Regions from separate parts of the Brevundimonas sp. SS2672 genome, predicted to be linked through region 1. Evidence: riboswitches for the same ligand, from Rfam matches in the RefSeq annotation. Region 1 holds a riboswitch; the other holds the start of a gene.
The links. A riboswitch is a leader RNA that binds a small molecule or an ion and turns the genes downstream of it on or off. The one in region 1 is predicted to bind glycine.
Positions count from the first base shown of each region.

Region 2: it holds a riboswitch for glycine, as region 1 does, so the genes downstream of both, gcvT (glycine cleavage system aminomethyltransferase GcvT) here and AC52GN_RS03965 (TonB-dependent receptor domain-containing protein) in region 1, are expected to answer to the same signal.

Region 1 is NZ_CM184201.1:801,915-807,646, reverse strand. It holds gene AC52GN_RS03965 (TonB-dependent receptor domain-containing protein) at 1-1,780, opposite strand, end outside; glycine riboswitch at 1,950-2,030, opposite strand; glycine riboswitch at 2,035-2,119, opposite strand; gene AC52GN_RS03960 (ABC transporter substrate-binding protein) at 2,338-3,393, opposite strand; gene AC52GN_RS03955 (response regulator) at 3,432-4,151, shown strand; partial or broken gene AC52GN_RS03950 (sensor histidine kinase N-terminal domain-containing protein) at 4,151-4,612, shown strand; partial or broken gene AC52GN_RS03945 (hypothetical protein) at 4,926-5,009, shown strand; gene AC52GN_RS03940 (sensor histidine kinase) at 5,211-5,513, shown strand.
Region 2 is NZ_CM184201.1:2,455,213-2,460,944, forward strand. It holds gene argS (arginine--tRNA ligase) at 1-407, shown strand, start outside; gene AC52GN_RS12440 (adenosine deaminase) at 446-1,456, shown strand; gene pncA (bifunctional nicotinamidase/pyrazinamidase) at 1,613-2,242, opposite strand; gene AC52GN_RS12450 (class 1 fructose-bisphosphatase) at 2,247-3,215, opposite strand; glycine riboswitch at 3,330-3,426, shown strand; gene gcvT (glycine cleavage system aminomethyltransferase GcvT) at 3,587-4,696, shown strand; gene gcvH (glycine cleavage system protein GcvH) at 4,830-5,195, shown strand; gene gcvPA (aminomethyl-transferring glycine dehydrogenase subunit GcvPA) at 5,312-5,732, shown strand, end outside.

The DNA of each region.
Region 1 (5,732 bases):
GCTCCGACAGATTGGCCGAACGGATGTCTCGGGACTGGGTGATGCGGCCTCGGAAACCGGGGAAGAACTCATTGGTCGCCCCCACCTTCCAGGACCAGATCGAGCCGGTCGTGTCGTAATCGGAAATGCGCGCCGCGGCGTTGAACTCCAGATTGTTCAGAACGGGCAGGTCACGAACGACCGGGACCAGAACTTCGGCGAAGGCTTCCTTGACCGAGAACTCGCCCGACATGGCCGAGAAGCTGAAGGTCCGGAAAGCCTTGGCCGCGTCCAGTTCGCCGACGGTCTGGTCGATCGACTCCTTGCGCGCCTCGACGCCAAAGGCGACCGAGACATCACCGGCCGGCAGGGTAAAGGGCTCGCCGCGCAGACTGATCCCCCCGACATCCAGCTTGGTGGTCGAACGCTGTTGCGGCGTGCCGGTCACATAGTCCATGGCCGCCTGGCTGGGCGCGCCCAGACCGAACAGGTTTATCGGCACGCAGCCCGAGTTGGCGTTGGTCAGGGAGACGCGGCAGATCGCCTGCCCCGTCGCCGGATCCAGCACCGAGTCCACCGCCTGGGCGTATTCCGTCCTCAGCAGGAAGCCGGGAGTGTCGATGTTGTTCTCGAACTCTCCATGGCTGTAGTAGGCGCCCCAGCGCCAGGCGCCGCCGCCCAATTCACCGTCCAGCGCCAGGGTGGCTTGCGTCGTGACGCGTTCGAAGTCGATCCGCGGATAGGTCTCGGCGTTGAAGCGGCCCATCGTGAAGCTGGTCTCACCCGCCGCCGTCATGGCGTCACGCACCGCCGTCGGCAGAAAGGCGTTGTCGATGCTGATCTGCAGATCGCCGCGGTTATGGTCGCCGAACCAGATGTAGTCGTTCCACATCTTGGCGTGACGAATATCGGCGGTGAAACGCAGGGTGTCCGTCACGTCATAGGTGGCGCTGGCCATGGCGACGAAGCGCTGCTGGGGCGTGACCAGAGGGCTGAGATCGTCGTTGGACGGCCCTTCGCCGCCCACGGTCGACGTCCCGACCTGCTGGCCGAAATCGAAGTCGCGCAACGAACCATCAGGATTGAAGGCCTTGCCCGACAGCACGCCCGACATGATCAGCCCCCCATAGGCGGCGTTGGCGAAGCCGACGTCCGGCACGGTGACGAAACGACCGGTGCCGTCATTGGTCGACACCTGCCCCCAGCGACCGATGCGCGGGCGTGAAGTCTTCGGCACCACGCCTTCATTGTCGAGGTATTCTGCGCCGATGATAAAATGGCCCCGGCCCTCCAGGAAATCCGTCCCCCAGGCCGCCTCAAAACGCTTCTGCTCCGCGTCGTCGAAGGAGGAGATGCCGTATTCCGCGCCGATCTTGGCGCCGGTGAACCGACGATCGATACCGATGTTGACCACGCCCGCGACGGCGCCCGAGCCCCAAGCCGCCGAAGCGCCGCCAGTGACCACATCCGCGCTGCGCACCAGAATCGACGGAATGCTATTCAGGTCATTCTCGCTCGACACACGGCGGCCGTCGATCAGCACCAGGGTGCGACTGATGCCCAGGCCGCGCAGATCGACCGGCGCGTTGCCTGCGCCCGTGTTGGTGCCGGTGGTCTGCGGCGACGAAGTCGCGCGAAACTGCGGCATGTCGTTAAGGGCCGCTGCAATGTTCGGACGTGCGCCGACCGACAGATCTTCGGCCGTCAGACGCACGGTCGGCGTCGGCGCCTCGAACCCGGCGCGATCGATCCGCGAAGCGATGACAACGATCTCGTCGACCGACGAGGGCCCTTCGTCCACAGGGACATCCTGGGCCATGGCTCCGCCGGCGCACGCGAGAAGCGCCAGGACGCTGCTGCATCCGGTCAAACGAGTATTGAATTTGGACAAGTCGAAGTTCCTCATGGCGACGGCGTCCCCTCCCAAGGACAAGAGACCAGCGGCGACTGACGCGCCTTTTGACCGCCCCCGCTGTCATCGGGCCTGAGAGTTTCGGGTCGCCCCTTGCTCCTTCGGCGAGGCGCACCCGAAGGCCGCCTTCTCTCCAGCGTTTCCCGCGCAGCACGGTCCTTTTGCCTGAGCGTTTCCGGGGCGGTTGCGCCTTCGGCGTCGGAGTTCGATCTCTCCCGCGCTGCAAAACCAGTAGGAAACCGCCTCACAAAGCCTGTCAAATCGACATTTTTGGCAAATTTATTGCTTACTTTATATATACTACGCAAATATACGCTATTATTATCCTTGCTCGACCTAATCGTGCGGCGAGGCGCGGGCCGCCTAGCGGCGCGGTGTCAGAAAGGTGACAGGAAGATGTCAGTAACCGCGCGCGAGAGTTATCCACAGGATTGCGCGATCGCCCATCATGGCGCGAAGGGATCGTCTGGCGCCTGTTCCGCTCCGACCATCGCTGTCCGCCACTGGGCGATCAAGCGCCGACGTCGTAACTGATCGAGGTTGGCCAGAAGACCAGGACCGACACGGATGGACCTCAGCCCGGGAGAAGCGGCGACATCCGCCATATCCACACGAATGGGGCCCGCGCCGGTCCGGCTGATGAGTTCCTGGCCTTCACGCGAGAGAAGGAAGTCCAGAAACAGCCGCGCCGCCGCCGGATGGCTGGCGTTGCGCGGAATAAAAGCGACGCGCGACACGGACAGTCGATAGTCCGACGGCACGATCACCGCCACTTCGTCATGATCCGCAGCAAAGCCGACCGCGAAGGAGCGGTTGACGTTATAAGCGAACACCTTCCGGCCGTCGGCGATCTGGCCCAGCATTCTATGCCCCGATGTATCAAGGCGAGGCGCCGTACGGCCCAAGGCCTCCATCAACCGCCAAGCGTCTGGATAGGCCTGGATATCCGCAGACAACAACATCATGCCGACAGCGCTGCGCTCGACGTCATATAAGGTGGTCCGCTCGGCGAACACCTCGGGCCTCGTACTCAGAAGACGCAGAAGCTCCGCGTGACTGCGTGGCGCCGCGTCCGCTGGCAACAGTCGACGGTTGTAGACGAAAACGATCGGGTCGGCGGTCAAGCCAAAGCCCTGACTCCGCCATATGGCGCCGTCGGGAAGACTGCGACGATGCGGTGAGCGATAGGTCTGGGCGTAGCCGTCATTGACCAGCTTGATCTGCTGATCCATCGCCGAGGACCAGACGAGATCGACCCCCGGTCGCCCCGCATCCGCCGTCGCCTTCACCTCCTCAGCGATCAGCGACGAGTTGCGATCCACGACCTGCACCTTGATCATCGGCCAGCGGTCCTGAAAAGCGTCGATGACCGGCTGCATCATGCTGGTGTTCGTATAGACGACCAGGCCCCCTTCGCGCTGCGCCCTCCAGCGGGTCAGCGGATTTGTGGCAGGCCCGTTCGGTTCGCGAACGCAGGTCGCGGTCGCCGCGACCGCCAGCACGACGAGAAGTCGTATCAAGCTCGCCGGCCAGTTCCACTTTGCGGCGCGCCGCTTTAGGTTCCGCAAAGTCACTCACTCCCACCCAGCCGGTCGCCATGAAAATACTGGTCGTCGAAGATGACAAGGCGCTCAGGCATTCTCTCAAGGCCAGTCTGGAAGCCGCCGGCTTCACCGCCTGCTGTACCGAGTATGGCGCTGAAGCCCTGACCCTGGAGGCGAACGGGGGTTTCGACGCGGCCGTTCTGGACATCGGCCTGCCCGATATCGACGGCTTCGAGGTCTTGAGCGCGCTCCGACGCCGGGGCTCGACCACGCCCGTGCTGATGTTGACGGCGCGCGACGGGCTGACCGAGAGGGTGGCGGGATTGGATTTGGGGGCTGACGATTATCTGGTGAAACCCTTCGCCCCCGTCGAATTGGCGGCGCGGCTGCGGGCCATCGCACGCCGTCGCCAGGGACGAACCGCAGAGACCGTCATGATCGGCGCCATGACCTGTGACTGGGAAGCCGGACGCGTCATGGTCGGCGACCGCGACCTGGCCTTGCGTCCCCGCGAATGGGCGGCGTTGCGGGTATTGGCTTCCCGCGTCGGCCAGGTCGTGGACAGGGACATGCTTGCGGCGGAGGTCTTTCCCCAGGATGAGGCGCCTTCGCCCAATGCCCTGGAAGTGCATATCGGACGTCTGCGCCGCAAATTGCAGCCCGACGGACCCGCCGTGGTCAATATCCGCGGTCGCGGGTATCGCCTCGATCTCTGATGGCCAGATCTCTCAAGCATCACAGCCTGATCAGTCGTCTGTTCCTGGCGCAGATCGCCCCCCTGACGGCCTTTGCGGTTCTATTTCTCGCCATTGGCATGTGGACGACCCATCGCGTGGTCGAACGAACTGCGGACCGCCTGCTCGCAGGCGCCATGCAGACCATCCTCGAAAGCGTCACGCTTGAGAACGGCGAGGTGATCGCGGAAGTCGAGCCGTGGTCGTTGGCCTTGCTGGACAACCCCGAACGGGACGCGGTCTTCTACAACGTGCGGGACAGCGGCAAGCTGATCACCGGCTATGAAGAGCTGCCCCTGTTGTCAGGGCTGTCGACTGACCATCCGCGCTTCGCCTATCTGACCGCGCACAATGTTCCGTTGCGTATGGCTCAGCAATCTGTCGCCATTCCGGGGCGCGAGGGCGTCGTCTCCGTCTCGGTCGCTCAAAGTCTGGATTCACGTCGGGCGGACATGGCGGAACTGCACCGCAACCTCTTGTTGTTTCTCGCCATGCTCGTCGGGCTTGCCGCCCTGCTCATCTGGCCAAGTCTCACTTGGGGGCTAAGCGCCTTGCGACCTCTGGCCGATCATCTCGCAGCGCGCCCCACGGCGACGCCTCATGATTTCGCTCCAACGCCGACCGACTTGGCGCCGCGTGAACTGCTGGCCGTGATCTCAGCCTACAACGATCTTCTGGCGCGACTGGAACGCTCCACATCCGGGATCCAGCGCTTTGCAGCCGACGCCTCGCATCAGATCTCGCACCCCGCTGACAGTGATCGCCGCCAATCTGGATTTGTTGGCGAGCACGGACCGTGGTTGGAGCACAACGGAGCTGCGTCTGTTGGAGGACTCGCGGCAGAGCGCGGGCTACATGACCCGCCTCGTTCATCAGTTGCTCGCCGTCGCTCGCGCCGACGGCGTGCGTTTCGCCGGCGAAGCCGATCTCGGCCGCGCCGTCCGCACCGCCTGCCGCAGCCATTCTGGCGACGACCTTCGACTTCGACTCCCCCTGGAAACGGTTTTGGTTCGTGGAAACGAGGATCTGATCGTCGAGCAATTGACCAATCTGCTCGATAACGCCCGCCGTTACGGCCTCCCGCCGATCATGCTTCAGGTCAATGTTCAGGGCGATATCGCCCAGTTGACTCTATGGGACCATGGCCCTGGAGTAGCCCCTCAGGATCTGCAGCGCCTGTCACAGCGCTTCTATCGGCCTAGCGCAACGCGAAAACCCAGTGGGGCGGGTCTGGGCTTGTCCATCGTCGAATCCCTTGCGCAAGCCCAAGGCGGCGGCTTCTCCATCCGAAACCGATCGACAAAGAAGGGCTTGATCGTCACGCTAAGCTTCCACATTTCGTGACCTAACAGCCTCGCTGAGAGCTGCCGCTGCGCCGGTGGTGTCGAGGATGCTGACGCTTCCTCGGTTAAGGCGCGTCGCCCTTGGCACGGTTGCATCCACGACATGTATGGCCCGGCCAGCCTGCTGTGTGGATGAACCGAAACCGTCGACCTCAGCCTCTGAATCCGGCTGCTTTGAAAGCCGCAAACCATGGCCTCAGAGCAACGCAGCTATAGCCGA
Region 2 (5,732 bases), 1.6 Mb from region 1:
CTTACGTCTTCGACCTCGACCGCTTCATGAGTTTCGAGGGCAAGACCGGCCCCTATCTGCTGTATCAGGCCGTGCGGGTGAAATCCCTGCTGCGCAAGGCGGCGGAACAGGGCGTGCCCCTGGCCCCCATCGTCATCGAGGAAGCCGCCGAGCGCGACCTGGCCCTGACGCTGGACGCCTTCGACGCGGCCACGGCCGACGCCTATGACAAGCGTTCGCCCAACCTGATCGCCGAGCACGCCTATCGGCTGGCGCAGAGCTTCTCGGAATTCTACGCCGCCTGCCCGATCTTGGTCGCGCCGGACGCCGCGACCAAGGGCTCGCGTCTGGCCCTGGCCGCCGCGACCCTGCACCAGCTGGAGACGGCGCTGCGCCTGCTGGGCATCGAGACGCCCGAGCGGATGTAATGTGATAAGGGGGAGGCGACCGCCAAGGAGCCTCCCCCATGTCCCTCGACGCCTTCATCGCGCGCCTGCCCAAGGCCGAACTGCACCTGCACATCGAGGGCTCGCTCGAGCCCGAACTGATGTTCGAACTGGCGCAGCGCAACGGCGTCGCCATCCCCTATGACAGCGTCGAGGCCGTGCGCGCGGCCTATGACTTCTCGAACCTGCAGGACTTCCTCGACATCTATTACGCGGGCGCGGCCGTGCTGCTGACGCGTCAGGACTTCGAGGACCTGGCCTTCGCCTATTTCCAGCGCGCCGCCGCCGACAACGTCCGCCACGCCGAGATCTTCTTCGACCCCCAGACCCACACCGACCGGGGCGTGCCCTTCGCCGTCGTGGTCGAGGGCCTGATCGCGGGCATGGACCGGGCGAAGAATGAGCTGGGCGTCACCAGCGGCCTGATCCTCAGCTTCCTGCGCCACCTCAGCGAGGACGAAGCCTTCGCCACGCTGGAGGCCGCCGAGCCCTATCTTCATCACTTCATCGGCGTCGGACTGGATTCGTCCGAGGTCGGTCACCCGCCGTCGAAATTCCAGCGCGTCTTCGCCGCCGCGCGCGACCTGGGCCTGAAGCTGTGCGCCCACGCCGGCGAGGAAGGTCCGCCCGAATACGTGCGCGAGGCCCTGGACCTGCTGCACATCGACCGCATGGACCACGGCAACCGCTCGATGGAGGACGAGGCCCTGATCGCCCGTCTGGCCGCCGAGCAGATGACGCTGACCGTCTGCCCCCTGTCGAACCTGAAGCTGCGCGTGGTCAGGGATCTGAAGGACCACTCGGTCCCCGAGATGCTGCGTCGGGGTCTGCACGTCACCCTGAACTCGGACGATCCGTCCTATTTCGGCGGCTATGTGAACGCGAACTATATCGAACTGGCCAAGGCGGTCGGCCTCACACGCGAACAGGTCGTGCAACTGGCGAAGAACAGCTTTGAGGGCAGTTTCCTCAGCGACGCCGACAAGGCCGCACGGATCGCCGAGGTCGAGGCCTACGCGGCGGCGAACTGAGCTGGCTCCACTCTACCGCTCATCCCGGCGGACGCCGGGATCCAGTGAGAGCAACGCGCTCCACGGCACAGGATGCCCGTCGGCATCGGCGATGCCTGTCACCAAAGAACTGGATCCCGGAGTCCGCCGGGATGAGCGGAATGGGAAGCGGGGCGGCTAGAAAAGACGATCGGCCTCGATCTCCGCCACGCCCAGCGTCGCAAACCCGGCCTTGGCCGCCGCCGCCGTGTCCGGGGCGATGGCGCGACAGGCGTCTTCGATGACCACGGCCTCAAAGCCCTCGCGCACCGCGTCCTCGGCGGTGAAGCGCACGCAGTAGTCATAGGCCAGGCCGCACAGGAAGACGCGCTTCACCCCCAGATCGCGCAGCAGGCCCGCCAGACCCGTCGCCGTCCTGTGGTCGTTCTCATAGAAGCCGGAATAGGAATCGACCGCCGGGTTGTAGCCCTTGCGGACCATGGCCAGCGCCTTGGTCACGGCAGGCGCCGCGTCGGGGTGGAAATCCGCCCCCGGCGTGCCCTGCACGCAGTGATCCGGCCACAGCATCTGAGGCCCGTAGGCGACCTCAATCTGCGTGAAGGGCGCCGCGCCCGCGTGGTTGGAGGCGAAGCTGATCTGGTCCGGCGTGTGCCAGTCCTGGGTGGCGATGACGGCGGCGAACCGCTCGGCCAGCCGATTGATCAGGGGCATGATCGCCGCCCCGCCCTGAACCGCCAGGGCGCCGCCCTCGCAGAAATCGTTCTGGGCGTCGATGACAAGGAGCGCATCTGTGGCGGCGATCTGCATGGCGTCAGGCCGCCGCGATCTGGTCGACTTCGTTGGCCGAGCCGAGCACGACCGGCACCCGCTGGTGCAGCTCGGTCGGGGTCACGTCCATGATGGCCTGTTTGCCGTCGGTGGTGGACTTGCCGCCCGCCTGTTCGACCAGGAAGGACATGGGGTTGCCCTCATACATCAGGCGCAGCTTGCCCGGCTTGTTCGGCTCGCGCTTGTCCCACGGATAGAGGAAGACGCCGCCGCGCATCAGGATGCGGTGCACGTCGGCCACCATGGCGGCGACCCAGCGCATGTTGAAGTTCTTGCCGCGCGGCCCCTCGGCGCCCTTCAGGCAGCCGTCGACATAGCGCTGGACGCTCTCGGCCCAGTGGCGCTGGTTCGACATGTTGATGGCGAATTCCTTCGTATCGGCCGGAATGCGCACGTCCTCATGCGTCATCAGCCAGCGGCCGTCCGGCGCCAGGGTGAAGCCCGCCACGCCCTTGCCCGTCGTCAGCACCAGCATGGCCTGACCGGCGTAGACGGCGTAGAGCGCCGCGACCTGATGGCGGCCCGATTGCAGGAAGTCGGCCTCGCTCGGCTGGGCCGACGGCGCCTTCAGCACCGAGACGATGGTGCCGACCGGGGCATTGATGTCGATGTTGGACGAGCCGTCCAGCGGATCGAACAGCACCAGATATTCGCCCGCCGCGTTCGCCGAGGGCTGCATCGTGTCCTTTTCCTCGGACGCCACCCCCGCCACGGCCGGGCAGGCCAACAGGGCGTCAGTCAGGATGTCGTCGGCGATGACGTCGAGCTTCTTCTGCTCTTCGTCCTGCACATTGACGGCGCCCGACGCGCCCAGGGCGCCGACCAGGGCGCCGCCCGCCACCACCTGGCGGATCTCGACACAGGCGGCGGCCGCCGTCGTCAGCGTCTCGACCAGACCCTGCGGCAGGTCGAGGGAGGCGAGGTGGGCGGCGAGATCGGTGCGGGCGGTCATGACGTCCTTCAAATCCTGTGGGCGAAGCGCGGTTCCGCCCCTCATGGCCCTTAGGATCGACGGCGGCAAGTCCGGCGCCGCTTGACTCTGCGCCGGAGTCGGGGCCTTAGGTCGAACGCTCTCGCGGGAGAGATCGGGTCCGTTCGCGGCGCCCGGAGCCGAAGGCGCAACCGCCCCGGAAACGCTCAGGCAAAAGGACCGCGAAAGCGCACGGACGCTGGAAAGTCGCCGAAGGACGGAGGGTCCCGACGCGCGCCGACGGAGCAAGGCCGAACCTTTTCGGGAACGGTCGGAATCTCTCAGGCTTCAGGACAGCGGGGGCGCAACGACGGCGAAGCTATCGCCGCAACCTGCGACCCGGAGGCGACGCCATGAGCGATCAGGCCCTTAAGACTACCCCCCTCAACGCCGCGCATCGCGCGCTTGGCGCCCGCATGGTCGGCTTCGGCGGCTATGACATGCCGGTCCAGTATGAAGGCGTGCTGGCCGAGCACCGCTGGACCCGCGAGCACGCCGGCCTGTTCGATGTCTCCCACATGGGCCAGGCGCGCATCACCGGCGCCGACGCCATCGCGCAGTTCGAGCGCTTCGTCCCCGGCGACTATGCGATCGTGAAGCCCGGCAAGCAGAAATACACCCTGCTGCTGAACGAACAGGGCGGCGTCATGGACGATCTGATGGCGGGCAAGCCGTTCGAGGACGGCCTCTACATCGTCGTCAACGCGGGCAATAAGGACGCCGACTTCGCCTTCCTGAACGCCCATCTGTCGGGCGACGCCAAGCTGGAGGTGCTGGACCGCGCCCTGCTGGCCATTCAGGGGCCTGAAGCGGCCGCCGTCATGGCCGCCCATTCGGCGGAACTGGCCGACATGGGCTTCATGGACTGCCGCGCCATCCGCCTGTTCGACGAGGACTGCATCGTCTCGCGCTCGGGCTACACCGGTGAGGACGGCTATGAGATTTCAGTTCCGGCCGCCGCCGCAGAGCGCGTGTGGGGCCTGCTGCTGTCGGACGCGCGGGTGAAGCCGGTCGGCCTGGGCGCGCGCGACTCCTTGCGTCTGGAAGCCGGTCTGCCGCTGCACGGCCACGATGTCGACGCAACGATCACCCCGGTCGAGGCGGGGCTGACCTTCGCCCTGTCCAAGTCGCGCAAGGAACGCGCCGACTTCGCCGGCGCCGAGACCATTCTGAAACAACTGGCCGACGGCCCGGCCCGCGTCCGCGTCGGCCTGCACGTCAAGGAAGGCGCTCCCGCCCGCGAAGGCGCCGAGATCGCCGACATGGACGGCGCCGTGATCGGCAAGGTCACCTCGGGCGGCCCCTCGCCGACGCTGGGACACAACATCGCCATGGGCTATGTGCCGCCGGCCTTCGCCGAGTTGGGCGCGGAACTGAAGGTTCTGGTGCGCGGCCGCCCCGCCGCCGCCGAAGTCGTCGCCACGCCTTTCGTGGCGACCCGCTACTACCGCAAGCCGAAATAAGACCGTCACCCTCGGGCTCGCCCCGAGGGCCGGGCGGTCCGCCGCTCGACGCTGGAAGTTCTAGACCAACCGCCCGCTCCAGGGCTCGATCCTCGGGTCAAACCCGAGGATGACGACAAAAGGGAAGACCAAGATGAAGTTCACCAAGGATCACGAGTGGGTTCGCCTCGACGGCGACGTCGCCACGGTCGGCATCTCCAAGCACGCCGCTGACGCCCTGGGCGACGTGGTGTTCGTCGAGACGCCGGAAGCCGGCAAGACCGTCTCGGTCGGCGACAGCTTCGCCGTCGTGGAATCGGTCAAGGCCGCCTCGGACGTCTACGCCCCCATCGCGGGCGAAGTGATCGAGGGCAACGCCGCCCTGGCCGACGCCCCGGAAACCGTCAACGCCGATCCCGAAGGCGAAGGCTGGTTCGCCAAGATCAAGGTGTCCGACGCCTCGGTGCTGGACGGCCTGATGGACCGCGCCGCCTACGACGAATATCTGACCACCCTGTAAGGTCTCCCTCTCCGCTCATCCCCGCGGAAGCGGGGACCCAGTTCCTTGGGGTCAAGCAGCGGTGTTTGAAGCTTAAACCTGGGTCCCCGCTTCCGCGGGGATGAGCGGAATATAGAATGCGCTACCTCCCCCTGACGCCCGACGACCGTGAGGCCATGCTGGCCGCCATCGGCGCCAAATCCATCGACGACCTGTTCATCGACGTGCCGCAGGCCGCGCGCCGCGACGGCTTCGTCGACCTGCCCCGCGTGGCGGGCGAGCTGGAGGTCGAACGCGCCCTCTCGACCATGGCGAGCAAGAACGCCACGGCCGGAACCGTGCCCTTCTTCTGCGGCGCCGGGGCCTACAAGCACCACGTCCCGGCCACGGTCGATCACGTAATCCAGCGGTCGGAGTTCCTGACCAGCTACACCCCCTATCAGCCGGAAATCGCGCAAGGGACCCTGCAATATCTCTACGAGTTCCAGACCCAGGTCGCCAACCTGACCGGCATGGAAGTCGCCAACGCCTCGCTCTACGATGGGTCGACGGCGATGG